One region of the Pantoea sp. X-Soil-OKNW-713 genome, then DNA from elsewhere that is predicted to be linked to it. Evidence: predicted binding sites of a transcription regulator. Region 1 holds the regulator's gene; each other region holds the start of a gene.

Region 1 (9,676 bases):
GGCAGATTGAGCTGTTTGGCTGCCAGTTCGCTGATTATTTCCAGCGCACGTTTTTTACTCTGGCAGTGTACGCCGCTGCGGGTGCAGTCCAGCGTAAGGACCGAGCTCAATTCCAGTGTCAGATCGTTGTTCATCATCGTTTCACTTGCGAGTTCACATAGCCGCGAGGATCACCCACTTTACCCCTTATCACGGGAAAAATGCAGTGTCTCCTGTTGGCGCTTGCGCAGATGACAAAACGGGGCGGTCAGCCCGCCCCATTCTGTGCTCTGAGTACCGAACCTATCAGTACTCTGCAAGCGTGAAGGTTAGTGTTTTTTCAGTTTATCTTTATGTTTGGTCAACTGACGGGAAAGCTTGTCGATCAATCCGTCAATCGCCGCGTACATGTCTTCCGCTTCCGATGTCGCGTGCAATTCACCGCCGTTCACATGCAGTGTTGCATCAGCAATCTGCGTTACCTTTTCCACTTTCAGAACAATATAGACCTGATTAATCCGATCAAAATAGTGTTCCAGTTTGGCAAATTTGCTATTTACAAATTCGCGCAGCGGCTCGGTAATCTCTACATTCAGTCCGGTAAGGTTTATTTGCATAGGTCTTCCTTCTCAATACATTCAAACCAGCTGCTTGCGCTGATTCGAGGGCGGGATGGACAAAGACTCGCGATACTTAGCAACCGTACGGCGGGCCACCATGATGCCCTGTTCAGATAACATGGAGGTCAGTTTGCTGTCGCTCAAGGGTTTTGCGGGATTTTCCGCAGAGATCAATTTTTTCACCAACGCACGAATTGCCGTCGAGGAGGCTTCACCGCCACCTTCGGTATTCACATGACTGGAGAAAAAATATTTCAGTTCAAAGATGCCACGCGGGCTATGCAAGTACTTCTGCGTGGTAACACGGGAAATGGTGGATTCATGCATATCCACGGCCTGGGCGATATCCGCCAGCACCATCGGACGCATGTACTCCTCGCCCTGTTCAAAAAACGCCTGCTGCTGCTCGACAATACAACGAGTCACTTTCAGCAGCGTGTCGTTACGGCTCTCCAGGCTCTTAATCAGCCATTTGGCTTCCTGTAAATTGCTGCGGATAAACTGGCTGTCGCTGTCATTACGCGCCGCACCGCCCATCGCCGCGTAGTGCTGATTAATTTTGAGACGCGGTACGCTGTCGGCATTTAGCTCAACTGTCCAGCGGGTGCCGACCTTGCGTACCAGCACATCCGGGATGACATACTCAGGCTCGCTGGTGTTGACCGACTGACCTGGGCGCGGATCAAGCGACTGAATCAGCAACATTGCCTCTTTCAGCACATCTTCTTTCAGACGCGTCATGCGCATCAGGCTACGGAAATCGTGATTGGCCAGCAGATCAAGATGATCGCTCACAATCAACCGTGCTTCCGCCAGCATCGGCGTATCGGCGGCATATTGGGACAGCTGCACCAGCAGGCAATCGCGCAAATCGCGTGCGCCAACGCCGACCGGATCAAAACGCTGTACGCGTTTCAATACCGCTTCCACTTCTTCCAGCGTCAGTTCTTCATCACCGATGCTGTCGCAAATATCCTGGAGCGTCACGGTGAGATAACCGGTGTCGTCAATGGCATCGACAATCGAAGTCGCAATGGCGCGGTCGGTATCGGTGAACGGTGTCAGCTCAACCTGCCACATCAGATAATCCTGCAACGACTGCGTGGTTTCGCCCTGATAGACCGGCAGCTCATCATCCTGGTAATCGGTACCCGTACCGGAAGGCGTTCCGGCGGTGTAGATTTCATCCCAGGTTGCATCGAGCGGCAGCTCTTCCGGCATGTCCTTTTGTTCCAGCGCCTCGCGGGTGTCGAGGGCTTCACTTTCCTGATATTCGCGCGCGTCTACTTCTTCATGGAGTTCTGATTGTTCGAGCAATGGGTTGCTTTCCAGCGCCAGTTGTAATTCCTGCTGGAGTTCAAGCGTAGAGAGTTGCAGCAAGCGAATTGCCTGCTGCAACTGGGGTGTCATCGCCAGCTGTTGGCTGAGCCTGAGTTGCAAACCTTGCTTCATAATCCGGATTGAATTTCCTAAGCAAACGTCGGAGGTTCCGACACCTTATCAGAGTCTGAACTCTTCGCCCAAATAAACACGCTTAACCTGCTCATCTGCAAGTATTTCATCGGGTGTGCCGTGAGCAATCAGATGCCCCTGGCTGACGATGTAAGCGCGTTCACAAACGGCAAGGGTTTCGCGTACGTTGTGGTCGGTAATCAGCACACCCAACCCACTGTCGCGCAGATGTTCAATGATCTTCTTGATATCAATGACGGAAATCGGGTCAACACCGGCAAAAGGCTCATCCAGCAGGATAAACTTAGGATTGGCAGCCAGCGCGCGGGCAATCTCGACACGACGGCGTTCACCGCCGGAGAGTGCCTGACCCATGCTGTCACGCAGGTGTTCGATGTGGAACTCTTCCATCAGTTCGTTGGCTCGATCCTGACGCTGCTCTTCGCTGAGATCGTCACGGATCTGCAATACGGCCATCAGGTTGTCGTAAACGCTGAGGCGACGGAAAATCGAGGCTTCCTGCGGCAGATAACCAATGCCGCGACGTGCACGCGCATGCAGCGGCAGAATGCTGATGTCTTCATCATCAATCACAATACGACCGGCATCGCGCGGCACAATTCCGACCACCATGTAGAAGGTGGTGGTTTTACCGGCCCCGTTGGGGCCAAGCAATCCGACAATTTCGCCGGATTTAACTTGCAGGCTAACGTCTTCTACCACGCGGCGGCCTTTGTAGGCTTTCGCCAGGTTTTCAGCGATCAGTGTGGCCATAGAAATTAGTTACTCTTCTTTTGGCTCTGGGATGAACCGTTTTTGTCCTGCAACTGCGACGGCACCAGCACGGTGGTCACGCGTTTGCTCTGGCCCTGACTGTAGGCCTGCATTTTCTGTTCTTTCACCAGATAGGTGATGCGATCGCCTTTGATATTGCTATCCAACTGTTCAATGTAGGCGTTACCCGTCAGCTCAACAAAGTCATTCGCCAGTTCATAGTGCAATTTGGCCGCATGACCCTGTACCGGCTTACCGTTGTCCTGCATCTGATAAAAGGTTGCCGGGTTGCCCCAGGCATCAACGATGGTTTTTTTGCTGTCACCACCCGGGCGAGTGACGACGACTTTGTCGGCGGTGATCTTGATCGATCCCTGAGTCACGATGACGTTGCCGGTAAAGGTAGCGACATTGCCTTGCAGATCCAGCGACTGATTCTCTGAATCGATATTCACGGGTTTGTCAGAATCCCCGGTTAATGCCAGAGCGGGCAAGCTGGTGGCTAACAGGGCGCTGACCAGCAGTAATTTAAGGCTGTTGTTTTTCATTTTGGATTTCATAGGAGGATTTGACCTTTTCAATCAACTGGGCATTTTTCGTCCGTAAGTTGCCGCGCATCTTCATGCCAGTAGAGTTAAAACTGCGGCCATAAAGGGTGACCTGATCGTCTGAGGTAACATCCTGGGTGACGAGATTGACCACCGCATTATCGGTTTTAATGCGTTCCAGCTCCGAATCCTGCGTCAGGGTGTTCACTTCAACGTGGCCGTAAAGATAAAGCATACGATCTTTGGTGAGCTTTGCCTTATCGGCGCGCACAGACCATGTCGGAATTTTATTCACGTCGTAAGTGGTCATCACCGGATTATCGAACCAGCTCAGTTCATCGGCAGCAAAGTAGGTCACTTTATCCGAAATCAGTTTGTAGGCCAGCGCACCGTCTGGATTGTACACCACGGTGTGAGAAGTCGAACTGGTGTAAGTCGGCTCCTGGTCGTTGGTGGTAACCGGCGCTTTGCTCTCATCCTGGTTGGTAAGATTCCAGCCAATCAGCACCAGAGCGATTAGGGCCAGAATCAGCGTTATCCAACGCCTGCTTTTACTCATACTGATTGCCCTTTGGCATCCTCAAATTTGTTCTGCGCCATTAAGATCAGATCGCAAAGTTCACGTACCGCACCGCGGCCACCGGCAATGCGGGTGACGTAATGCGCGCGCGGCAACAGAATCGGGTGCGCATCGGCGACCGCTACACTCAGACCCACGCGGGCCATTACCGGCCAGTCGATCAGGTCATCACCGATATACGCCACCTGTTCCGCAGATAATGACAGTTTATCCAGGAGTTCGCGCCAGGCCAAAAGCTTATCCGATTGTCCCTGGTAAAGATGCGTAATGCCGAGGGTTTTGCAGCGATCTTCCATCAGTTTGGCATTGCGGCCGGTAATAATAGCCACTTCAATGCCGGAGGTCAGCAGGCAACGAATGCCATAGCCATCGCGCACGTTGAAAGCTTTCAGTTCTTCGCCGCTGTTGCCCATATAAATCAGGCCGTCTGACATTACGCCGTCCACATCACAAATCAGCAGGCGGATCTGCGCTGCGCGCGCCATCACTTCTGCGCTCACCGGACCATAGCAGGTCTCGATCGCAGCTGTTTCAACACTCATGTTCTTTTCCTGTTCAGACAACGCCAGCGCGCAGCATGTCATGCATATGTACCACACCGAGCAGGCGATCGTCATCGGCCACCAGCAGCGCAGTGATGTTTTTGTTTTGCATCAGATTAAGGGCGTCAACGGCCAGCAGGTTGGGACGTACGCGAATACCGCCGCGTGTCATCACATCTTTGATGCTGGCTGACTGGAAATCGATACCCATATCAAACACCCGACGCAAGTCACCGTCGGTAAAGATGCCTTCGATTTTCATCAAGTCATCAACGATCACCGTCAGGCCGAGATTTTTACGTGTGATCTCCAGCAACGCATCACGCAGTGAGGCATCCCGAGAGACATGCGGGATCTCGTCGCCGCTGTGCATGATGTCGCTGACATGCAGCAGCAGTTTACGTCCGAGAGCCCCACCGGGATGGGACAGTGCAAAATCTTCCTGGGTAAATCCGCGTGCTTCCAGCAGCGCGACGGCCAGCGCATCGCCCATCACCAGCGTTGCGGTGGTGCTGGTGGTTGGGGCCAGCCCAAGAGGACAGGCTTCCTGTGGCACTTTGACGCACAGATGCACATCGGCGGCACGTCCCATCGCGCTGTCGGCGCGGCTGGTGATACAGATCAGCTGGACTTTCTGTCGCTTAAGAACCGGGATTAGCGCGAGGATTTCGTTGGATTCGCCGCTATTAGAAATGGCCACCACCACATCATCGGTGCTGACCATGCCAAGGTCACCGTGGCTGGCTTCCGCCGGATGAACAAAGAACGCTGGCGTTCCGGTGCTGGCGAACGTGGCGGCAATTTTTTTGCCGATATGTCCGGACTTGCCCATACCCATCACCACCACTTTGCCCCGACAGGCAAAGATCATTTCGCAGGCGCGGGAGAAATCGTCATTGATATATTGATCGAGTTGCTCAAGTCCTTCGCGCTCAATGCGCAGCACCGCTTTGCCCGCCTGTTGAAAGTCAAAATCCAGTCGCTGATGTGACATGCTCAGTCTGTCCTTATTAACTTGGGGTAAACATGGGGCTAAGCCACAGCCAGCACACCCACACGATAAATCCAGCTAACAACAAGGTGCCTGCTGCCCGGCCAATTCGGCGTCGCGGTTGCAGGCACAGCAGGGCGAACAACACGCTAACCCCCAACATGACCCAGTAATCCCGGGCAAACGCGTGGGGATCAATACTGCCCGGATGAATCAACGCAGGCAGGCCCAGTACGATAGCCAGATTATAAATGTTGGCACCGATCAGGTTGCCGATGGCGATATCGTCCTCGCCTTTCATGGCCCCGGCAATCACAGTCGCCAGCTCTGGCAGGCTGGTACCTACCGAGATCAGCGTCAGGCCCATCACCAGTTCACTCACCCCGAAATAGTCGGCAAAGACCGTCGCGTTATCGATCACCATCCGGGTCGACATAGGCAGGATCAGCAACGCCACGGCAAGCCACAGGAAGGCCACGGTATTACCGGTTTCATCGCGTGGTAGCTCGGCTAATTGTTCGCGCGTCAGGGTGTCATTGTTCTCGCGTTCGGCCCGGCGCGCGATGCGGATCACCACCAACAGATAAACCAGCGCAATCAGCAACAAAGCCAAACCATCGAGGCGGCTAAGATGATTATCAAACAACATGATGCCGCTCAGCAGTGAGACCAGCAGCATTAACGGGAGTTCGCGACGAATCAGATTGGAGTGGACGGTTAAGGGGTGCAGCAGCGCAGCGCCGCCCAGTATTAGCAAAATATTGGTGATGTTCGAACCCAGAGCTGTGCCTACTGCTAAATCCATCTGCCCATGTTGCGCGGCGGAGAAAGAGACGATCAATTCTGGAAGCGAAGTGCCGATGCTGACCACCGTCATACCGATGATTAATGGCGGGATGCCAAAGGATCGACTGAGGATCGCGGCACTGAAAACTAATCGGTCAGCACCGTAAGCCAGTAAAATCAATCCAATGAACAGCAGGGCAGTGGCTACGAACATGAAAAATCCTTGATGGCCGGGGGTGTCGGCACACCTTGACCGACGGGTAAAAACATTAGCGCATTGAAACAGGCGCTGATTTTGACTGTCTGAGAGGCAAAAGTAAATTTTAAGGCGGTTTTCGCCACACCGGGTGGGTAAGTTTCTGTAAAACTCTCGTGCATTGCGGCCTTACAGGCTACCATCCCCGGACACGATAACGCCCGATCCCCATTAAGAGGTAAAGATGATCCAGCAACAAGCGAATCTGGTTGAGGTTCGTGGCGTGAGCTTTTCGCGCGGAGATCGCACCATCTTCGACGACATATCCTTAACGGTACCGGCGGGCAAAGTCACCGCCATCATGGGGCCGTCAGGTATTGGTAAAACCACATTACTTCGTCTGATTGGTGGTCAGCTGCAACCGGATAAAGGTGAAATCTGGTTTCACGATGAGAACATTCCCTCATTGTCGCGCAGCAGATTGTATGAAGTGCGTAAAAAAATGAGCATGTTGTTCCAGTCGGGGGCACTTTTTACCGATCTTAGCGTCTTTGACAATGTCGCCTGGCCGTTGCGTGAGCATACGCAATTACCGCCGGAGCTGCTACACAGCACGGTGATGATGAAGCTGGAGGCGGTGGGGCTGCGCGGCGCGGCACAACTCAAACCGGCGGAACTGTCGGGCGGTATGGCACGGCGTGCTGCGCTGGCGCGCGCGATTGCGCTGGAGCCGGATCTGATCATGTTTGATGAACCCTTTGTTGGTCAGGATCCGATCACTATGGGTGTGCTGGTAAAATTGATTGATGAGTTAAACCATTCGCTGGGCGTAACCTGCATTGTGGTTTCGCACGATGTGCCAGAGGTCTTGAGCATTGCGGATCATGCCTATATTGTTGCCGGGCAAAAAGTTATTGCTCAGGGAAGTGCGCCTGAATTGCGACAAAACGCAGATCCACGCGTGCGCCAGTTTATTGAGGGGCATGCGGATGGCCCGGTGCCGTTCCGCTTTCCGGCCGGGGATTATCTGGCTGATTTGACCCAAGCAGGGAGAACCTAAACTGATGTTGTTACAGGCGCTGGCGTCACTTGGACGTCAGGGGATAAACACCTGTGCGGCGTTTGGTCGCGCAGGAATGATGTTGTTTCATGCGCTGGTGGGTAAACCGGCGTTTCGCAAACACGCGCCATTGCTGATTAAGCAACTCTACAGCGTGGGCGTCATGTCACTGCTGATCATCATGGTTTCCGGGTTGTTTATCGGTATGGTGCTGGGATTGCAGGGCTATCTGGTTCTCACCACCTACAGCGCGGAAACCAGCCTTGGCATGTTGGTGGCGCTGTCGCTGCTGCGTGAACTTGGCCCGGTGGTCACCGCCTTGTTGTTTGCCGGGCGTGCAGGATCGGCGTTGACGGCGGAAATTGGCCTGATGAAGGCGACTGAGCAGCTCTCCAGCATGGAGATGATGGCAGTCGACCCGCTGCGCCGCGTGGTGTCACCGCGTTTCTGGGCCGGTTTTATCAGCATGCCGCTGCTGGCGTTGATTTTTACGGCTGTGGGGATTGCGGGCGGCGCGTTGGTGGGCGTCAGCTGGAAGGGGATCGATCCAGGGTTCTTCTGGTCCGCGATGCAAAATGCCGTGGATTTCCGTACTGATGTCATCAACTGCATTATCAAAAGCGCAGTCTTCGCCATTACGGTAACCTGGATTGCGCTGTTCAATGGCTATGATGCCATCCCGACCTCGGAAGGGATCAGTCGGGCGACGACGCGTACCGTGGTGCACGCTTCACTGGCGGTACTCGGATTGGATTTTGTGCTGACAGCACTGATGTTTGGGAAATGATGCAATGCAAAGCAAGAAAAACGAAATTTGGGTAGGCGTCTTCATGCTGCTGGCTCTGCTGGCAATGCTGTTTCTCAGCCTGCGTGTTGCTGACCTGAAGTCGCTGGGGACTGAACCTACATGGAAGCTGTATGCCACGTTCGATAATATCGGCGGCCTGAAAGTCAGCTCGCCGGTCAAGATTGGCGGCGTGGTGATTGGTCGAGTGACCGAAATCTCTCTGGATGATAAAACCCTGTCGCCGCGCGTGACGATGGCGATCAGCGATCAATACGCTGACAAAATACCGGACACCAGTTCACTGGCGATCCGCACCCAGGGATTACTGGGTGAACAGTTCCTGGCGTTGAATCTGGGCTTTGATGACCCGGATCTCGGATCAGCGATGCTGAAAGATGGCGGTACGCTGCGTGATACCAAATCGGCGCTGGTGCTGGAAGATTTAATTGGCCAGTTCTTGTATAAGAGCGGCGACAATAAAAACGATAATAAACAACAGGGTGCTGAGAGCGCACCCGCAGTAACGGAATAATCCCAAGAGGTACAACACGATGTTAAAACGTTTACTGATGATTGCCATGCTGGCCATCGTTCCCCTGGCCGCTACGGCCGCGGACCAGAGCAATCCCTATAAACTGATGGATGAAGCGGCGGCGAAAACCTTTACTCGCCTGAAAAACGAACAGCCGAAGATTAAGCAGGACCCGAACTACCTGCGCGATATCGTGCGCCAGGAATTGCTGCCGTATGTCCAGATCAAATACGCCGGTGCATTGGTGCTGGGCCGTTACTATCGTGATGCGACCCCTGCGCAGCGTGATGCTTACTTTGCTGCTTTTGGTGATTATCTGGCGCAGGCTTACGGTCAGGCTCTGGCCCTGTATCACGGTCAGACCTACCAAATCCAACCGGAACAGCCGATTGGCGATGCCAATATCGTGGCAATTCGTGTCACAATTATTGACCCTAATGGTCGCCCGCCGGTTCGCCTTGATTTCCAGTGGCGTAAGAACACCCGCACCGGTGACTGGCAAGCCTATGACATGGTGGCTGAAGGTATCAGTATGATCACCACCAAACAGAATGAGTGGGGCGATCTGCTGCGCACCAAAGGTATTGATGGTCTGACCGCGCAGTTGAAAGCCTCAGCAGCGCAGCCTATCTCTCTGGATAAGCAGCAATAATGAGCGAACCATTACGCTGGCAGCGCACTGGCAGCACACTGGCCCTGAGCGGCAAACTGGATCGTGATACGCTTCTTGCCTTGTGGCATCAGCGTGAAACGGCTATGGCAGGCATCGATACCATTGATGTGGCTGCGCTGGATCGTGTTGATTCGGCAGGTCTGGCGTTGTTGGTGC
Region 2 (9,676 bases), on a different replicon from region 1:
AGGCAGCACAACCGATGCACTGTTGCGGATTGTGCTCGGGTTTACCGCGGAAGTTGTCATCCACGTCGATGGGTCGCAAGGGATAAGATTCGGTCGCGACACCGCCTTTGAGCGCGTTTTTAATAAAACTAAACATGATGACTCCCGACTATTTCAGCGGTGAATGGGTGCGCTCAATGCTGTAGCGCTCCAGCTCTTTGTACGGCACCACCTGGCTTTTCTTTTTGCGTACATCCACCACCGTCATGCGATCGGTGCAGGAGTAGCAGGGGTCGAGACTGCCGATGATCAATGGCGCATCGGACACCGTATTGCCGCGCAACATATAGCGCAGCGTCGGCCAGTTGGCGTAGGTCGCCGCACGGCAGCGCCAGCGGAACAGCTTCTGGTTGTCGCCGGTCATGCTCCAGTGGATATCGTCACCGCGCGGCGCTTCGCAGAAACCAAGAGCAAAACGCTGCGGGATGTAGGTAAACCCTTCCACCATCAGGGGGCCGCCAGGCAGGTTATCAAGGCCGAAATCAATCAGATTCAGCGCGGTGAACACTTCATTGATGCGCACTTTAAGCCGCGAAAGCACGTCACAACCGGCAAGGGTATGTACCTCCAGCGGCAGCAGGCCGTAACCGGCAAACGGGTGGTCGGCACGGGTGTCGCGAGCATGGCCGCTGGCGCGCACCATCGGACCGACGTTACTGAAATCGCGTGCGATACCCGGATCAAGACGGCCAATGCCTACGGTGCGCGATTCAATATTGGGCGTGCTGAGCAGAATGTCGGTCAGGGTAAAGACCTCGCGGCGCATCTGCTGCGCCAGCTGGCGCGTCTGTATCATGTCGTCTTTCATCAGGTCACGACGAATTCCGCCGATCAGGTTCAACCCGTAAGTTTTACGTGCGCCGGTCAGGATCTCCGCCATCTTCATCGACAACTCACGCACGCGGAAAAATTGCATAAACCCGGAGTCAAAACCCACAAAGTGGCAGGCCAGACCGAGGTTCAGCAGATGGCTGTGCAGACGCTCCACTTCGAGCAAAATCGAGCGGATCATCTGCGCGCGCGCGGGCACCACAATCCCCATCGCATTCTCCACCGAAGAGGTGTAGGCGGTGCTGTGGGCAAAGCCACAGATGCCGCACACGCGATCGGAGAGGAAGGTGACTTCGTTGTATCCCATGCGGGTTTCTGCCAGTTTCTCCATGCCGCGATGGACGTAGAACAGGCGATAATCGGCATCGATAATGTTCTCACCGTCAACAAACAGGCGGAAATGGCCAGGTTCATCGGAGGTGACATGCAGCGGTCCGATGGGTACCACATTGTTCTTGCTACTACCCAGTTCATTGATGAATTCGTAGGTTTCGCTGTCGCTGGTGGGGGCCGGACGTTGGCGATAATCCATGCTGTCTTTACGCAATGGGTAGAGTTCATCCGGCCAGTCGTCCGGTAGCACCAGACGACGTTCGTCCGGCAGCCCAATCGGTTGCAAGCCATACATATCGCGGACTTCGCGCTCACCCCAGACGGCAGCAGGGACGCGTGGCGTCACCGATGGAAACTCTGGCCGATGGGCGTCTACCGCCACCCGGACGGTGATCCAGCATTTGGTGCCGCTCTCCATCGACAGTACGTAGTAAACCGCATAGCTGCCGCAGAGTTGGCGTTCATCATTGCCGAATAGCACCGATAACCAGCCTCCCTGCTGGTAATACAGCCATTCGACAATTTCCGGCAGCATGTTGAGTTTGACGGTAATGGTGATTTGATCTTTGGTCTGCCAGCTCTCCTCCAGCACCGCGTGGGGGAACTTGAGGTGCAGTGCAGCAAGGTAGTGTTGACCGATTTTCTCTTCAGACATGAAATAAGTTCTCTGCAATTACGCCGCCAGCAAGGAGACGAAGGCTAAAAAGGCCAGACCAAAACCGGCCCACGTAATACGTGACGTTTCGAGCATCCGCAGGCGTGCCATGCTGTTTTCAAACAGCGCGATCAGCAGGGCAGCGGCAATCAGTTTGACGATGGCCAGTACCACGGCGAGTACCCCTCCACCCCAGCTAAAGGCGTGCATCTGCCCCCAGGGCAAAAACACCCCGACAAACATTTGCAGCACCACTAACTGTTTTAACGAAATGCCCCACTTCAGTACGGCAAAGCCTGCGCCGCTGTATTCGGAAAGTGGCCCCTCCTGCAACTCCTGCTCGGCTTCCGCCAGGTCAAACGGCAGTTTCCCCATCTCGATAAACGTGGCGAAGGCGCAGGCGGCTAGCGCCAGCAACAGCGTCAGACTGTGGCTGAGCGGCCAGGCATGGACGGTCATGGCAATGTTGCTGATGTGGGTACTGCCTGCCACCTGAGCCGCCACCCACAGGCCGAGCAGCAACATCGGTTCGACCAGCACGCCGAGCATCGTCTCGCGGCTGGCACCGATGCCGGTGAACGGACTGCCGGTGTCCAGGCCCGCAATGGCGAAAAAGAAGCGGGCGATGGCGAACAAATAAATCAAGGTGATCAGGTCGCCAACCGGCGGCAACGGCGAGGCGAGGGTAACCACCGGCAGCGCAGTGGCAATGGTCAACATCACGCCGACCATCACCAGCGGCATCAGGCGAAAAACCCAACCCGCAGCGGCGGGCGCCACGCTCTGGCGACCGAGTAACTTGAACAGATCCCGATACTCCTGCAACACGCCAGGACCGCGCCGGTTATGCAAGCGCGCGCGGGCCATTCGCGAAATGCCGGAGAGCAAGGGCGCAGCCAGGAACAAGGCCAACGCCTGGATAAGGGCAAAAAATAACGTCGTCATAGTGGTTCCTCAGGCGATGACCGCGATCAGCAAAATCGCCAGTTCAATAAATGCCAGACGTCGGAACGTGATGGCGATCCCGTCACCCCGCCAGCCAGGCACCCATCGCACCGGATTAAGGTGTTTGCGTAAGGCGAGGAGGGGCGCAAAGGCGGCTCTCACCGGTTGGGCAAAACCCGATGCGGTGATCACCATCGCTGCTTCGTGGTCGTAGCCACAAACCCATGCCGGGCCACGCGTGCGGTGCGGCAGGCGATCGCCACGGAACAGCACCAGCAACAGCACAGGCAGCAGCGGCGTCATAATCAGCAGCAGGGCGATCAGCGGTTGCGATACCAGCGTCTGCGCGGTGTTGAGCGGGAGTGGGATGGCATGTTGCAGCAACGGCAGCAACCAGGGAGTAGCGACACCGGCAATCACGCAACCCAACGCCAGCAGAACGACGGTGATATTCATCAGGCCGGGCGGGTTGGCGGCCTGTTCGGCCTCCGGGCTGCGGGGTGCGCCGAGGAAGGTGACGCTATAGACCTTGGCCATACACATCACCGCCAGCGCGCCAGTGATCGCCAGTCCAACCGCCAGCAGCGGCCCAAGGACACGCGCGATAAAGGAAGCCTGGTTGCCTAACTGGAAGAATGACTGATAGATCACCCATTCACCGGCAAAGCCATTAAGCGGCGGCAGGGCGGCCATTGCCATCAAACCCACCAGCATTGCCAACGAAATCAGCGGCATACGCTTGCCAATCCCGCCCAGTTTCTCAATATCGTGCTGTCCAGTGCGGAACCACACCGCGCCAGCGCCGAGGAACAGCGTGGTTTTAAACAGGCTGTGATTAAACAGATGGTAGAGGCCACCGATCATCCCCAACGCCACCAGCGCCGGTTGGTGCAGCGTAATCCCGATAAAGCCGCAACCCACGCCCAGCAGGATAATGCCGATGTTTTCCAGCGAGTGATAAGCCAGCAGGCGGTTGATGTTGTGCTCCATCAGGGCGTACAGCCCGCCGGTAAAGGCGGTCACCATACCGAGCACCACCACCAGTACCCCCCACCACAGCGGCAACACGTCGGCTATCAGTGAAACGCTGATCATGCCGTATAACCCTACCTTCAGCACCACGGCGGAAAACAGCGCTGCGGCCGGAGCCGGGGCATTGGCATGCGCCTGGGGTACCCAGCCGTGCAGCGGAATAATGCCCGCCAGCAGACCAAAGCCGAGCAAACTTAACAGCAACACCAGCGGAGAGAGCGCCGCACCCTGGAGCGCCAGGCGTAATCCGTCAAAACTCAGCGTGCCAAACTGTTGCCACAGCAACCAACAGGCAGCGACCAGCAGAAGCGTGCCGAGGCGACCCAGGGCAAACCAGAGTTGACCGGATTTACGACAGCCGGTGAGGAAGTAGCCTGCCAGCGCGACAATTTCGGCCATCGCCACCAGGGTGGCGAGGTTAGCGGCGAGCAGAGCAACAGCCGAAGCGGCAAGGATCAGATTGACCAGCAAACCGTTGGCTTTAACCTGAGAATGCCGATGCCAGCTTACGTTAAACAGGCAGATAAACAGGCCGCAGAGTGACACTGTCACTAACCATATGCTGTTAAAACTATTCAGTTGTAGCTGCCAGCGCCACAGCGGCAGGGTGGCGCTGAATCCGAGCAGGCCCTGGACGCTGGCTGCCAGCAGCAACGCACAACTTATCGCGCCACCGATACCGGCAATAACGCCACTGATGGGCCGGTTAAACGCGGTGATGCCCGCCAGTAACGCACTGAGCATCAGACCGGTCAGTGCCCAGTGGATCAGAAAAAAAACATTCATTTACGTGCCTCTGGCTGGCTGAACAGGCTTAAATCACCCAGCGCACCCGCCAGCGTGAGTTCACGCTTGCGTTTGCTGGCTTTGGCGATATCGGTGTTGTCGATCAATTGCAGCGCTTTCGTCGGACAGGTGCGCACGCAGGCCGGACCCTGCTCATCGAAGCTGCACAGATCACATTTCACCGCGACAGCACGAATGCCAGGAACCCAGTCCAGCAACGAGCTAACGCGCAGGGGATCGGCAGGGGCGGCGGGCGCTTTGGGGCTGTTGACGTCAGCCGGGATGTGTAACGGGCGGCTGCCGGAAAATTCGATAGCCCCAAACGGGCAGGCGATGCCGCACAGTTTGCAGCTGACGCACAGGTTAGCGTTCAGCTGTACCGCGCCATCCACACGGTTAATGGCATTCACCGGGCAGACGCTGGCACAAGGGGCGTCTTCGCAGTGGCGACACAACTGCGGGGCGGATTCGTCCCGGTTGCGCATCACCTTTAAACGCGGCATCGACTGTAAACCCTGTTGCCGGTGCGTCTCCGCGCAGGCCGCTTCACAGGTATGGCAACCAATGCATAATGTTGAATCAGCGATTACAAAACGGTTCACCAACGGATTCCTCTGGTGACTGTCGTCATTAATGACGAAATCATGCCGATAACCTGTCGCTTCGACAGTTTCGACACCCTCAACCTCTTTACGCCACGGCGGCTTGTTGTAGCCGTTCCATCGACACCGGGGTGTTTTCATGGACCGCCAGATAGAGGCTGTCGTAAATCGGCTGAATCAGTTCCAGATAGTGGGTAAGTACCTTCTCGCGATCGCGATTGCTGAAGGTGTTGTCGATGCAACCGTCATTGTCGATATTGGCATGACCAATCAATATCTTATCGCTGTCATCCGGCAGCGCGAGAAAGTACTCGATACGGTGATTGTTAAAGCCTTCGCCTGGCTGAATATGAATGACGAAGTGTTCAAATAAGAAGAAGCGCAACTCATCCCCCGGTGTGCAGGCGATGGTGTGGTGCAGTTTGGCTTTTGACAGGGTTATCCCCTGAACTAAGGCGTTACCGTATTGTTTCCACTGTGCCTGCAAGCGTTGATGCTTATCAGCGATGTAGGCTGCTTTGTCACTCAGTTCCCTAATATCCATTATTAAATCACTCTGTTTGTGCGGATATTCCCCTAAGGCACATTTCGTGCCATGTTTTTAAAATATTGAATTTTATAGTTAATATATAAATCTCTGTCACGAATAATCCGTCAGTGACATGTCATTTCGTCATCTTTGACATCGACACGCCGCCGCGCTGGCATCGTCTTTGCATTAGCAGCCCTCAGTGAACCCAGGAGGCAGCATGCACGAAATTACCCTCTGTCAACGCGCAGTCGAACTGATCGATAACCACGCCCGGCAACATGGCGCACGCCGTGTCACTGCGGTCTGGCTGGAGGTCGGGGCGTTTTCTTGCGTGGAGACCAGCGCGATGCAGTTCTGCTTTGAACTGACGTGCCGGGGCACCCTGGCTGAAGGGTGTGAACTTCATCTTCATCAGCAGGAAGCGGAGTGCTGGTGTCACGATTGCCAGCAGTACATCACGCTGCTTACGCAGCGCGTCAGACGGTGCCCGCAATGTGGCGGTCATCAACTGCGCATCGTGGCGGATGATGGCGTGCAAATTAAGCGGCTGGAAATCGATCAGGAGATCAATCATGTGTAGTACCTGTGGTTGCGGTGAAGGCAACCTGTATATCGAAGGCGATGAGCGTAACCCGCATTCGGCGTTTCGCAGCGCCCCGTTTGCGCCGGCACCACGTCGGGTGCAGCGGATTTCTGGCATCAACCTCAGTGAGCATGGCGATCTGCATTATGGGCACGGCGTGGCCGAAGCCCATGCACCGGGTATCAGCCAGCGTAAGATGCTGGAGCTGGAGCTTGATGTGCTGGATAAAAATAATCAGCTGGCGCAGGCGAATCGCGCCGCTTTTACTGCGCAGCGTCAACTGGTGCTGAACCTGGTGTCCAGCCCTGGTTCCGGTAAAACCACCCTGCTGACCGAAACCCTGAAACGGTTACAGGGCAAGGTGCCCTGCGCGGTGATCGAGGGAGATCAGCAGACGGTAAATGATGCCGCACGCATCCGCGCCACGGGTACGCCAGCGATTCAGGTGAATACTGGCAAAGGTTGCCATCTGGATGCGCAAATGGTTCAGACGGCGATGCAGCGTCTGCCGCTGGCAGACAACGGGGTGTTGTTTATTGAAAACGTCGGCAATCTGGTGTGTCCGGCGAGTTTTGATTTGGGTGAACGCCACAAAGTTGCGCTGCTCTCGGTGACGGAGGGTGAGGATAAACCCCTAAAATATAAGTACATGTTTGCTGCGGCTTCGCTGATGTTGCTCAACAAAATTGACTTGTTGCCGTATCTGCAATTCGATGTTGACCGATGTCTGGCCTATGCCCGCGAGGTTAACCCGGATATCCAGATCATGCTGGTTTCCGCCACCAGCGGCGCAGGCATGGAAGCGTGGATTAACTGGCTGGAGAGCGAGCGATGTGCATAGGCATTCCGGGCCAGATTGTTGAGCGCCAGGGTAATGACGCGAAAGTGGATGTGTGCGGCGTGCAGCGCGATGTCAATTTAACGCTGGTGGGCGATGCAACGGTGGGCCAATGGGTGTTGGTGCACGTTGGCTTTGCCATGAGCATCATTGATGAAGCGGAGGCGCGTGACACCCTCGATGCGCTGCAAAACATGTTCGACATGGAACCTGATGTCGGGGCCTTGCTGTACGGTGAGGAGCGTGGCTGATGCGTTATGTTGATGAATATCGCGACCCCGCCCGCGTGATGCAGTTGATTGAAACCCTGCATAAGCGGGCGCCATTGCTGGATTACGATGCGCAGCATCCGTTGCAGATTATGGAGGTGTGCGGGGGACATACCCACGCCATCTTCCGCTTTGGCCTCGATCAGTTGCTGCCGGACAACATCGATTTTATCCACGGTCCGGGCTGTCCGGTATGCGTGTTACCGATGGGGCGCATTGATAGCTGCATTGAAATTGCCCGCCATCCTGAAGTGATTTTCTGCACCTTTGGCGACGCCATACGCGTGCCGGGCAGACAGGGATCGCTAATGCAGGCCAAAGCGCAGGGGGCGGATGTGCGGGTGGTGTATTCACCGATGGATGCCCTGACGCTGGCGCGTCTCAATCCACACCGTAAGGTGGTGTTTTTCGCTCTCGGCTTTGAAACCACCATGCCCGCCACAGCCATCACGCTGCAACAGGCCAAAGCGCAACAGGTCACCAATTTCTTCTTCTTTTGCCAGCACATTACGCTTATCCCCACCCTGCGCAGCCTGCTGTCGCAGCCGGATAACCGCATCGACGCCTTCCTGGCACCGGGTCATGTCAGCATGGTGATCGGCACTGCCGCCTATGAGTTTATCCCCCGGCATTTCCGGCGGCCGCTGGTGGTGGCGGGTTTCGAGCCGATGGATTTATTGCAGGGCGTGTTGATGTTGGTGGAGCAAAAAATCAAGCAGCAAAGCCGGGTGGAGAATCAATACAAACGTGTGGTGCCGGATGAGGGAAACCTGCTGGCGCAGCAAGCCATGCGCGAGGTTTTTTGCCTCCGAGGGGCGTCTGAATGGCGCGGACTGGGGGTGATTGCGGAATCCGGTGTTCAGTTGACGCAGGCGTATCAATCCTATGATGCGGAGGTCAGGTTCCGGCCACAGCAGCAGCAGGTGAGTGACGACCCGCGCGCACGTTGTGGCGATGTGCTCACCGGGCGTTGTAAACCGCATCAATGTCCGATGTTCGGCAAGGGCTGCAATCCACAAAACGCCTTTGGTGCGCTGATGGTCTCCTCGGAAGGGGCCTGCGCGGCCTGGTATCAGTACAGAAGTCAGGAAGTGAATGATGAAATCAATTGAATTAGCGCATGGCAGTGGCGGCAGAATGATGCAGCAACTGATCGCCGACCTGTTTCTCCAGGCGTTTGACAATCCCTGGCTGGCGGAGCAGGAAGATCAGGCGCGGCTGGGGTTAAGCGAGCTGACCGGCAAAGGGGATCGGCTGGCATTTTCCACCGACAGCTACGTTATCGATCCGCTGTTTTTCCCCGGCGGGGATATCGGCAAGCTGGCGGTGTGCGGCACGGTCAACGATATTGCCGTCAGTGGCGCGCAGCCGCGCTGGCTTTCCTGTGGTTTTATCCTTGAAGAGGGGCTGCCGTTAGTGACGCTGGAACGCGTGGTAACCAGCATGGCGCAGACGGCCAGAGACGCGGGGGTCAGCATCGTTACCGGCGACACCAAAGTGGTGCCGCGTGGCGCGGTCGATAAGCTATTCATCAATACCGCCGGTCTTGGCGCGATTCCTGCCGGATTACGCTGGGGCGCGGCACAGATTGACGTTGGCGATGTGTTGATCGTCAGTGGCACCCTGGGTGACCACGGAGCCACAATCCTCAATTTGCGTGAACAGCTGGGGCTGGATGGGGATTTGGCAAGTGATTGCGCGCCACTGTCCACGTTGATTGCGCCGTTGGTCGGCATCAGCGGCGTGAAGGCGTTACGTGATGCCACGCGCGGTGGCGTCAATGCGGTGCTGCATGAGTTCGCCGCTGCCAGCCACTGCGGGATGGAAATCCACGAAAGTCAGCTACCGCTCTCCCCGGCGGTGCGAGGTGTTTGCGAATTGTTAGGTCTGGATGCGCTGAATTTTGCCAATGAAGGAAAACTGCTGATAGCGGCTTCAGCCGAAGCGGCACCGGCAGTCGTCGCTGCATTGCAGCGCCATCCTTTGGGTGAGCGTGCCGCAATTATCGGCATCGTGACTGAAAAGCCCGGCGTCAGAATGAACGGACTTTATGGCGTCAGACGTAGCCTGGAACTCCCGCATGCAGAACCCTTGCCACGAATTTGTTGATCTATGCCTGGTCTCCCCGAAAGAAAACCACATAAACTTTAATTCTCATCAATATTGGACGATGGACTCACCTCCATATTTAGCGGGAGGTCTTTCAATGGACGACATACATGGCATATACC
Region 3 (9,676 bases), 2.1 Mb from region 1:
GGGGCCGGGGATGCCTTTTGTGCCGGCGTGTTATACGCCAGTCATCAGGGCTGGCCAATGACCGAGACGCTGAAGCTGGCGCATACCTGCGCCTGTTTTAATCTGCACGCGGCGAATGCGCTGGACGGCACCCGGCCACTGGCCGAGATGCAGCGCTGGATGGATCAGGCGATTTGTGTGACATGCACGGCAGAGGCCGGGCGCATCACATCCGCAGAGAAAACATAACCCAGACCACGGATGGTGCGGATCAGGCTCGGCTGATGCGGGTTCATCTCAATCTTGCGGCGCAACCGCATGATCAGCACGTCAATGGTACGGTCGAACACATCAAGCGTTTCACTGTGGGTCAGCTCCAGCAACTGGTCGCGCGTCAGTACTTTGCGGGCATGACACACCAGGGCGCGCAGCAACGCATATTCACCCTGGGTTAACGTCACCGTCTCACGCTGGGGGTTAAACAGTTGGCAGCGTGTTTCATCCAGTCGCCAGCCGTTAAACTGCCAACCCTCGTCCTGGGTGCTGACGGGTTGCGCCAGCCGACCACAACGGCGTAATGCTGCACGCGCCCGCGCAACAACCACACGGGGATTAAACGGTTTGGCGATATAATCGTCAGCGCCCATCTCCAGACCCACCACCATATCCGCTTCTGATCCCATGCCCGTTAGCATGATCACCAGCAGCTCAGGTCGTTGGCGCTGCATTTGCTGAAGCACCAGCAGACCATTGGTGTCCGGCAGCATCATATCCAGCATCACCAGCGAGATTTCCGGGTGTTTATCCAGCAACGTCAGCGCATCTTTTCCCTGATGGCAGCTGAATACGGTAAAAACATGTTCACTCAATACATCGTGCAGCAGTTCGCATACCGCGCGATCGTCATCCACTACCAGAATTGCGGGCTTCATTACGGGCCTCTTTTGTTATGGAAGGGTTAACGAGAGTGTATACCGACCACTTTTGCCTGCTTAATCAGGCAACAGAAACGTGAGCGGCATCGCCTGACAGAGTTTGAAAGCGTGCGTTACCGCAATCTTTTTTCGCTACCCGGTTGACGTGTGGGAAAACGATTGCGCGCGCATGGTGCAATGCACCATAATCGCGCCTCGTTCTGGTTCAGAATTGTCTGAGTCTAAGATACAGTCGTGAAGGTAAACGATTGCGTCCTGTTATGGCATAGCAATTGCTATGAGGACAGGGGGAAAGGAGTTTAGTAACAAGGCGGATTGATGGCCGAGCATGCAGCCGTCTGCCTTTTCCCGCAACAATAACGCGCATGCACACCCCATTGGCAAGAGAACGCACGTCAGTGACGTCTCCCCATCACGAGAGATGATGATGTTAGAAAAACTATTCAAGCTAAAAGCGCACAACACAACGGTCCGCACCGAAGTTATCGCGGGCATAACCACCTTCCTGGCTATGGCCTATATCCTGTTTGTTAACCCAAGCATTTTGGGTGCGACCGGTATGGATAAGGGCGCGGTTTTCGTGGCCACCTGTCTGGCGGCGGCAATCGGCTGCGTGCTGATGGGCCTGATTGCGAACTACCCGATTGCGCTGGCGCCGGGTATGGGCCTCAACGCCTTCTTTACTTACACCGTGGTGCTGCACATGGGCTACACCTGGCAAATCGCGCTGGGTGCGGTGTTCCTGTCAGCCTGTATCTTCTTTGCGTTGTCGGTGTTCAAAATCCGTGAATGGATTATCGCCAGTATTCCGCTGCCGTTGCGTGCCGGGATTGCTGCCGGTATCGGCCTGTTCCTGGCGCTGATTGCGCTGGAAGGCGCGGGTATCGTGGTGGATAACCCGGCGACCCTGGTGGGCCTGGGCGATCTGACCAAACCTGGCCCGCTGCTGGCGCTGTTGGGCTTCGTCATCATCGTGGTACTGGAAGCGCGTCGCGTGACCGGTGCGGTGCTGATCGGCATCCTGATCGTGACATTCCTGTCGATGGGTATTGGCCTGACGCCGTTTGGTGGCGTGTTCTCTGCACCGCCGTCTATCGCTCCGACCTTTATGCAACTGGACATCGCCGGTGCCTTTAACGTGGGCCTGGTGAGCGTGATTTTCGCCTTCCTGTTTGTCGACGTGTTCGACAACACCGGTACGCTGCTGGGTGTGACCAAGCGTGCGGGTCTGGCGGATGAGCAGGGCAACGTGCCGAAAATGGGCCGTGCGCTGATCGCCGACAGTGCGGCTGCGCTGTTTGGTTCTCTGCTGGGGACTTCAACCACCACCAGTTATGTTGAATCGGCAGCGGGCGTCAGCGCCGGTGGTCGTACCGGTCTGACCGCGATTGTCGTGGCTATTCTGTTCGTGCTGAGCCTGTTCTTCTCGCCGCTGGCGGGTAGCGTGCCGGTATTCGCCACTGCGCCTGCGCTGCTGTTCGTGGCGGTGCTGATGGCTTCTGGCCTGGCGGAGATTGACTGGAAAGACATCACCACGGCTGCGCCGGTGACGGTCACTGCGCTGACCATGCCGCTGACTTACTCGATTGCTAACGGTATCGCGTTTGGGTTTATTACCTGGACGGTGGTGAAGCTGTTGAGTGGCCGTACCAAAGAGGTGAATGCGGCGCTGATTATTATGTCTATCCTGTTTGTGATTAAGCTGGGTTGGTTGAGCGCGTAATTAACCTCACCCTGGTCCCTCACCCTAACCCTCTCCCGCAAGCGGGAGAGGGAACAGATCGAGCATATGGCACATCTCCCTCTCCCTTATGGGAGAGGGCCGGGGTGAGGGTCACAGACCGCACCTGCCCAGAAGGGTCACCAACCGCACCGGGTCCTACCTGAACGGCGGTTCATTGAAGGTGCGTAATTTGCGCGAATGCAACTTATCACCCTCCGCCCGCAGCAACTCCACCGCACAAATCCCAATCTGCAAATGCTCCGAAATCGCCCCTTCATAGAAGCGATTCGCCTGACCTGGCAGCTTGATCTCCCCGTGCAGCGGCTTATCTGAAACGCACAACAAAGTGCCATACGGCACACGGAAGCGATACCCTTGCGCTGCGATAGTCGCGCTCTCCATATCCACCGCCACAGCGCGACTCAGGTTAAAGCGCAACGCCGAAGCGGAGTAACGCAGCTCCCAGTTACGGTCATCGGTGGTCACCACGGTGCCGGTACGCAGGCGTTGTTTGACCTCTTCACCCGGCATACCGCTCACCGCTTTGGTGGCGTCGTACAACGCGCGCTGTACTTCGGCAATGCTGGGGATCGGGATATCCGGCGGCAATACGCTGTCCAGCACATGGTCGTCACGCAGATAGGCGTGGGCCAGCACATAGTCGCCGATGGTCTGGCTTTCGCGCAGGCCGCCGCAGTGACCAATCATCAACCACGCATGGGGACGCACCACCGCCAGATGGTCGCAGATGGTTTTGGCATTGGATGGCCCCACGCCGATATTCACCAGCGTAATGCCGCGACGATTGGGTGACGTCAGGTGCCAGGCGGGCATCTGGTGCTTCTTCCACGCCAGGTCCGACATCATCGCTTCCGGGTCCTGGGTCTCTTTGGTGATCACCACATCGCCAGCACAGGCAAGGCTGTCGTAAGGTGTGTTCGGATCCTGTACTTGCTCAATCGCCCAGCGCACAAACTCATCGACATAACGCGTGTAGTTAGTGAACAGCACGAACGGCTGAAAGTGCTCAACGGCGGTGCCGGTGTAGTGACGCAGACGCGCCAGCGAGAAGTCGGTACGCAGCGCATCAAAATGCGACAGCGGGAACTGCGCGTCGGCGTTGAACAGGCCATCGGCGGTTTCATCACCAATTTGCGACAACTCGGTGGTGGGGAAATGACGTGCGATGCTGGCGCTCATGGAACGATCCAGCGACAGGTCCGAACCGTCGATCACGTAAGGGTAGGGGATCTCCTGCTGAGAGGGACCGACCTCAATCACCACCTCGTACTCTTTCTCAATCATCGACAGTTGCTCGCTCAGGTAATGACGCAGCAAGGCCGGACGGGTAATGGTGGTGCTGTAGCTGCCGGTATGGGTGAAGCGGCCCCAGGCACGGGTGCGGTTCTGCTGCGGGCCATCGCCCGCCCAGGTAAGGCGAAGTTCCGGGTAAACAAACAATCCCTGCTGCCGTGCCGTTTCATCCGGCAGACGTCCCTGTTCGGTAAAGTCACGAATTGCGCTGCGTAAAGCCGCAACCGCGTTGTCGTACAGGCGTTCCAGTTCATCCAGCGCCTGCTGGCTGCTGATGCCGTTCCGTTGTGTAGTCATAGGTTCTCCCTCCGAAATTTGGGCCGATTTGGCTATAGCATAGCGGGTAAACCCCTCAGCACCATGAAGAATCTGTGATCGACCGCATTCTGCACCATCAGAGTGCTGGTGCGTCGGCAAACGCTGGCTATGGTTAAGATCAGCAGACGTGTTCCCGCCGCTTTAACGCGCTGTCGGTGCAAAAACTTGTCACCAATGCTTACCTTTGGCGAGGTTTTTGCTTAATCGTTAACCGTGGCCCTGCTGGCCACTCATCGCACTTCGTTAAGTTTCAGAAATTGATTTCTCCCAGGCCGTGGTATGGCTCCGTTCCTGACCCGTTGAGGATTGAAAGCATGTCTTTGAAATTCATACAAGTACCATTGAAGGTCGTGATTGCTGGTTGCCTGAGTGCGGCGTTTTATGCCCAGGCAGACATTAAAATTGGTGTAGCCGGACCCTTTTCCGGCCCTAATGCCACTTACGGCGCACAGTATTGGAAAGGTGCCACTCAGGCGGCGGATGATATCAACGCTGCCGGAGGCATTAACGGTGAGAAAATTGTGCTGGTGCAGGGCGATGACGCCTGCGAACCAAAACAGGCGGTGGCGGTAGCTAACCGTCTGGTGGATCAGGACAAAGTGCTGGCGGTGGTCGGCCACTTCTGCTCCTCCTCCACCATGCCCGCCTCTGAAGTGTATGACGATGCCGGTGTGCTGGCGATCACCCCCGGTTCCACCAACCCACAAATCACTGAACGCGGCATGAAAACCATGTTCCGTATGTGTGGCCGTGACGACCAACAAGGGGCGATTGCGGCTAACTACATCATCGATAAGTTGAAGGCCAAACGCGTGGCGGTGATCCACGATAAAGACACCTACGGTCAGGGGCTGGCTGATGCGACCAAAGCGGCGCTGGAAAAACGTGGCGTCAACGAGGTGTTATATGAAGGTCTGTCGCGTGGTGAGAAAGACTTCAACGCGCTGGTTACCAAAATCGCCTCGGTGAAACCGGATGTGGTCTACTTTGGCGGTTGCCACCCGGAAGCGGGGCCTCTGGTGCGTCAGATGCGTGAGCAGGGCGTTACGGCTGCCTTCTTCTCCGGTGACTGCATCGTGACGGAAGATATGGTGACTGCTGCCGGTGGCCCGCAATACACCAAAGGGGTCTACATGACCTTTGGTCAGGACCCGCGTCAGATCCCGGATGGTAAAGCGGTGATCGCCAAGTTCCGCGCGGGTGGTTTTGAGCCGGAAGGTTACACCCTGTATGCCTACGCCTCGGTGCAGGCACTGGCCGCTGCGTATAAAGCCGCAGGGAAAGATAACGCCAAAGCCAGCGACTGGCTGAAAGCGAATAGCGTCGATACCGTAATGGGTAAAAAAGCCTGGGATGGCAAAGGCGACCTGAAAGTCTCGGATTACGTGGTCTACCAGTGGGACGATAAAGGCAAATATCACCAGCTGTAAGCTGACACGCGGCCCCGCGTGCAGCGGGGCCATTCGCGATTGGGCGCGAGGTTTGCGCTCCCCTTAAGCACGGGACTTGCATATGGACGCCTTCTTTCTTCAGCAACTGGTGAACGGCCTGACGCTGGGCGCGGTTTACGGGCTGATTGCTATCGGCTACACCATGGTGTACGGCATTATCGGCATGATCAACTTCGCCCACGGCGAGGTGTATATGGTCTCCGCCTATCTTTGTGCCATCGGGCTGGGCCTGCTCAGCTTCTTCGGCATCCACTCCTTTCCACTGCTGATTTTCGGCACCCTGATCTTCACTATCGTCATCACCGCCGTGTATGGCTGGACCATTGAGCGCATCGCTTATCGCCCGTTACGCAACTCCACCCGTCTTGCGCCGTTGATTTCGGCGATTGGCATGTCGCTGATTTTGCAGAACTACGTGCAATTGAGCCAGGGACCGAACCAGCAGGGCATCCCCACGTTGATGAGTGGCGTGCTGCGTATGGAGATTGATGGTGGCGTGGTGCAAATCACCTGGACCAAAGTGTTTATTCTGATTGCCGCTCTGTGCGGCATGGCGCTGCTGACGTGGATTATTCAGTACACGCGGCTGGGGCGGATTTGTCGTGCGGTGCAGCAGGATCGGCGCATGGCCGCGATTCTCGGTATCAACACCGATCGGGTGATCTCGCTGGTGTTTATGATTGGTGCGGCAATGGCCGGGCTGGCCGGGGTACTGGTGACCATGAACTACGGCACTTTCGATTTCTACATTGGCTTTGTCATCGGCATCAAGGCGTTTACCGCTGCGGTACTGGGCGGTATCGGTTCGCTGCCCGGGGCGATGCTCGGCGGTCTGCTGCTCGGGGTGGCGGAAGCGCAATTCGCCGGACTGGTGAACTCCGATTACAAAGATGTTTTCTCTTTTGCTCTGTTGGTGGTGATTTTGATCTTCCGGCCACAGGGGCTGTTGGGACGACCGCTGGTTGCCAAAGTGTGAGGACGCCGAAATGAGTGCAATGACGCAATCTGTGGATGTGCGCCAGTCGCTGCTGGATTGTCTGATGGCCGGGCTGGTGGCGCTGGTGGTGTTTGGACCGATCGTCGGCGTGGTGCTGGATGGCTACAGTTTTCATCTGTCGCCACTGCGGGTCGCGCTGCTGGTGGGGGTGGTGATGGTGGGGCGACTGCTGCTCAGCCTGTTGCTGCAAACTCCGACCGGACAACGCTTCGCCCGCAAGTTCGAAGGCAGCGATGACGGGGTATATGTGCGTGAGCCGGGCCACCGCTCAGCGCTGCGCTGGGTCCTGCCGCTGGTGGTGGTGCTGGCGTTGGCCTTTCCGTTCCTTTCCAGTAAATACCTGCTGACGGTAGCGATCCTGGGTTTAATTTATGTGTTGCTCGGCCTCGGGTTGAATATCGTGGTGGGGCTTGCCGGGTTGCTGGACCTCGGTTATGTGGCGTTTTACGCCATCGGCGCTTATGGTCTGGCGTTAGGTTATGAGTATCTCGGCCTGGGTTTCTGGAGCATGTTGCCACTGGCGGCCTTGATGGCGGCCTTTGCCGGGGCGCTACTCGGTTTTCCGGTGCTGCGGATGCATGGCGATTACCTGGCGATCGTCACCCTCGGTTTTGGTGAAATCATCCGTCTGATCCTCAACAACTGGCTGGCCTTTACCGGTGGTCCCAATGGTGTCTCGGTGCCGGCACCGACCTTTTTTGGTCTGGAGTTTGGCCGTCGCGCACGCGAGGGCGGTGTCCCCTACAACGAGTTTTTCCATCTCGACTACAACCCGAACATGAAGTTTATCTTTATCTATGTGGTGCTGGTTCTGGTGGTGTTGCTGGTGTTGTGGATCAAACATCGCCTGACGCGTATGCCGATTGGCCGCGCGTGGGAAGCGTTGCGCGAGGATGAGATCGCCTGTCGCGCAATGGGGTTGAATCATGTTCTGGTCAAGCTGTCGGCGTTTATGCTCGGCGCGTCCACCGCCGGGATCGCCGGGGTGTTTTTCGCCACCTATCAGGGCTTTGTCAATCCAACCTCGTTCACCTTCTTTGAATCGGCGCTGATCCTCGCCATTGTGGTGCTGGGCGGGATGGGGTCGACGCTCGGCGTGGTGCTGGCGGCTTTTGTGCTGACGGTCGCCCCGGAACTGTTGCGCAGCTTTGCCGAATATCGCGTGTTGTTGTTTGGCATGTTGATGGTGCTGATGATGATCTGGCGACCGCGTGGCCTGGTACGTACCGCGCGCGTGGGTGTACCGCTGCGTAAAGGAGTGCGCCATGAGTGATGCGATTTTGCAGGTGGATAACCTGATGATGCGCTTCGGCGGTATTAAGGCGCTGAACGACGTCAGCCTGGCGGTGGAGCGGGGTTCGGTGACATCGTTGATCGGCCCGAACGGCGCGGGTAAAACCACGGTGTTTAACTGTCTGACCGGTTTCTATCGCGCCACTGGCGGGCGCATCACCCTTAACGCCAATCAGCGATCGACCGATGTGATCCAGGTATTGGGACAGAAAATTCATCCCGGCGACTGGCTGCATCCGGCGCGGCTGGGTTCACGTATCTGGTACAAAATGTTTGGTGGCGCACATCTGGTGAACCGCGCCGGGCTGGCGCGTACCTTTCAGAATATCCGCCTGTTTCGCGAGATGTCGGTGGTGGAGAACCTGCTGGTGGCGCAGCATATGCAGGTTAACCGTCAACTGATCGCTGGCATCCTGAATACCCGTGGTTATCGCGAAGCGGAGAATCGCGCGCTGGACCGGGCATTTTACTGGCTGGAGAACGTTGACCTGGTAGGCAGCGCTAACCGACTGGCGGGCACCTTATCTTATGGGCAGCAGCGGCGACTGGAGATTGCCCGCGCCATGTGTACCCGCCCGGAGCTGATCTGCCTTGATGAACCGGCGGCAGGCCTGAACCCGGTGGAGACTGAGGCGTTAAGCCAGACTCTGCATCGGCTGCGCGCTGACCATCGTATCAGCGTGTTGTTGATTGAACACGATATGCCGATGGTGATGCGTATCTCCGATCATATCGTGGTGTTGGATCATGGCGACGTGATTGCGCAAGGCACGCCGCAGCAAATCCGTCATGACCCGCGGGTGATTGCTGCCTATCTCGGCGCGGAAGAGGAGGATGACCATGTCTGAACCGATGCTGAGCTTTGAACAGGTGGATGTATTTTATGGCCCGGTGCAGGCACTGAAGCAGGTGTCGCTGACGGTTAATGCAGGCGAAACCGTGGCGCTGATTGGTGCCAACGGGGCGGGTAAATCGACGCTGCTGATGTCAATTTTCAGCCAGCCGCGCATCGCCGCTGGCGAGATTCGCTTTCGCGGTGAGGCCATCAGCCACCGATCCACCCATTTTATCGCCGCCAGTGGTATCGCGCAGGCGCCGGAAGGCCGGCGCATCTTCCCGGATATGACAGTGGAGGAAAATCTGCTGATGGGCACCATTGCCATCGGCGACCGCTTTGCGCGCGAGGATAAGGATCGCATGTATCAGCTGTTCCCCCGACTGCTGGAAAGGCGCAAACAGCGCGCGATGACGCTGTCGGGCGGTGAGCAGCAGATGCTGGCGATTGCCCGTGCGTTGATGAGCCGCCCGAAATTGCTGCTGCTGGATGAACCCAGCCTCGGGCTGGCACCGCTGGTGGTGAAGCAAATCTTCGCCATCCTGCGTGAGCTGACGCAGCAGGGCATGACGCTGTTTCTGGTGGAGCAGAACGCGCGCCATGCGCTGCAACTGGCGGATCGGGGTTATGTGATGGTTAACGGCGAGATACGACTCAGCGGCAGCGGCGAGGAATTGTTGCATAACGAGGAGGTGCGCAGTGCCTATCTGGGAGGCGCAGTCGAACATCCTGCCGCCTCGGGGACAAAAAGTTTGTAATAATGATTAAATGTTGACGGGAAACATTTTGCATAATTGTTAGCGTCCTATCATTATTATTCTTCTTGTCCAA

The links. Region 1 encodes sigma-54, which starts transcription at its own class of promoters, with help from an activator protein. Its sites were predicted from a motif close to GTTGGCACANNTTTCGCTNT; they were not measured.
Region 2: a site for sigma-54 is predicted at 5,924-5,943, ahead of hypA (hydrogenase maturation nickel metallochaperone HypA). Genes of this name have one in related genera too.
Region 3: a site for sigma-54 is predicted at 4,453-4,472, ahead of AC6I8R_RS12830 (branched-chain amino acid ABC transporter substrate-binding protein). Genes of this name have one in related genera too.

What each region holds. Positions count from the first base shown of each region.
Region 1 covers NZ_AP035995.1:566,486-576,161, forward strand. Annotated here, with positions in the region: gene ptsN (PTS IIA-like nitrogen regulatory protein PtsN) at 1-134, opposite strand, end outside; gene hpf (ribosome hibernation promoting factor) at 309-596, opposite strand; gene rpoN (RNA polymerase factor sigma-54) at 618-2,051, opposite strand; gene lptB (LPS export ABC transporter ATP-binding protein) at 2,100-2,825, opposite strand; gene lptA (lipopolysaccharide ABC transporter substrate-binding protein LptA) at 2,831-3,385, opposite strand; gene lptC (LPS export ABC transporter periplasmic protein LptC) at 3,354-3,932, opposite strand; gene kdsC (3-deoxy-manno-octulosonate-8-phosphatase KdsC) at 3,929-4,495, opposite strand; gene kdsD (arabinose-5-phosphate isomerase KdsD) at 4,509-5,489, opposite strand; gene AC6I8R_RS02540 (calcium/sodium antiporter) at 5,506-6,486, opposite strand; gene mlaF (phospholipid ABC transporter ATP-binding protein MlaF) at 6,713-7,528, shown strand; gene mlaE (lipid asymmetry maintenance ABC transporter permease subunit MlaE) at 7,533-8,315, shown strand; gene mlaD (outer membrane lipid asymmetry maintenance protein MlaD) at 8,320-8,847, shown strand; gene mlaC (phospholipid-binding protein MlaC) at 8,867-9,499, shown strand; gene mlaB (lipid asymmetry maintenance protein MlaB) at 9,499-9,676, shown strand, end outside.
Region 2 covers NZ_AP035996.1:145,474-155,149, forward strand. Annotated here, with positions in the region: gene AC6I8R_RS21150 (formate hydrogenlyase complex iron-sulfur subunit) at 1-136, opposite strand, end outside; gene AC6I8R_RS21155 (hydrogenase large subunit) at 149-1,858, opposite strand; gene AC6I8R_RS21160 (respiratory chain complex I subunit 1 family protein) at 1,877-2,803, opposite strand; gene hycC (formate hydrogenlyase subunit 3) at 2,813-4,621, opposite strand; gene AC6I8R_RS21170 (4Fe-4S dicluster domain-containing protein) at 4,618-5,223, opposite strand; gene hycA (formate hydrogenlyase regulator HycA) at 5,312-5,767, opposite strand; gene hypA (hydrogenase maturation nickel metallochaperone HypA) at 5,973-6,335, shown strand; gene hypB (hydrogenase nickel incorporation protein HypB) at 6,328-7,179, shown strand; gene AC6I8R_RS21190 (HypC/HybG/HupF family hydrogenase formation chaperone) at 7,170-7,427, shown strand; gene hypD (hydrogenase formation protein HypD) at 7,427-8,557, shown strand; gene hypE (hydrogenase expression/formation protein HypE) at 8,544-9,554, shown strand; gene flhA (formate hydrogenlyase transcriptional activator FlhA) at 9,665-9,676, shown strand, end outside.
Region 3 covers NZ_AP035995.1:2,709,055-2,718,730, reverse strand. Annotated here, with positions in the region: gene AC6I8R_RS12850 (carbohydrate kinase family protein) at 1-228, shown strand, start outside; gene AC6I8R_RS12845 (response regulator) at 165-911, opposite strand; gene AC6I8R_RS12840 (NCS2 family permease) at 1,339-2,637, shown strand; gene AC6I8R_RS12835 (AMP nucleosidase) at 2,794-4,248, opposite strand; gene AC6I8R_RS12830 (branched-chain amino acid ABC transporter substrate-binding protein) at 4,584-5,699, shown strand; gene AC6I8R_RS12825 (ABC transporter permease subunit) at 5,782-6,696, shown strand; gene livM (high-affinity branched-chain amino acid ABC transporter permease LivM) at 6,707-7,990, shown strand; gene AC6I8R_RS12815 (ABC transporter ATP-binding protein) at 7,983-8,858, shown strand; gene AC6I8R_RS12810 (ABC transporter ATP-binding protein) at 8,851-9,603, shown strand.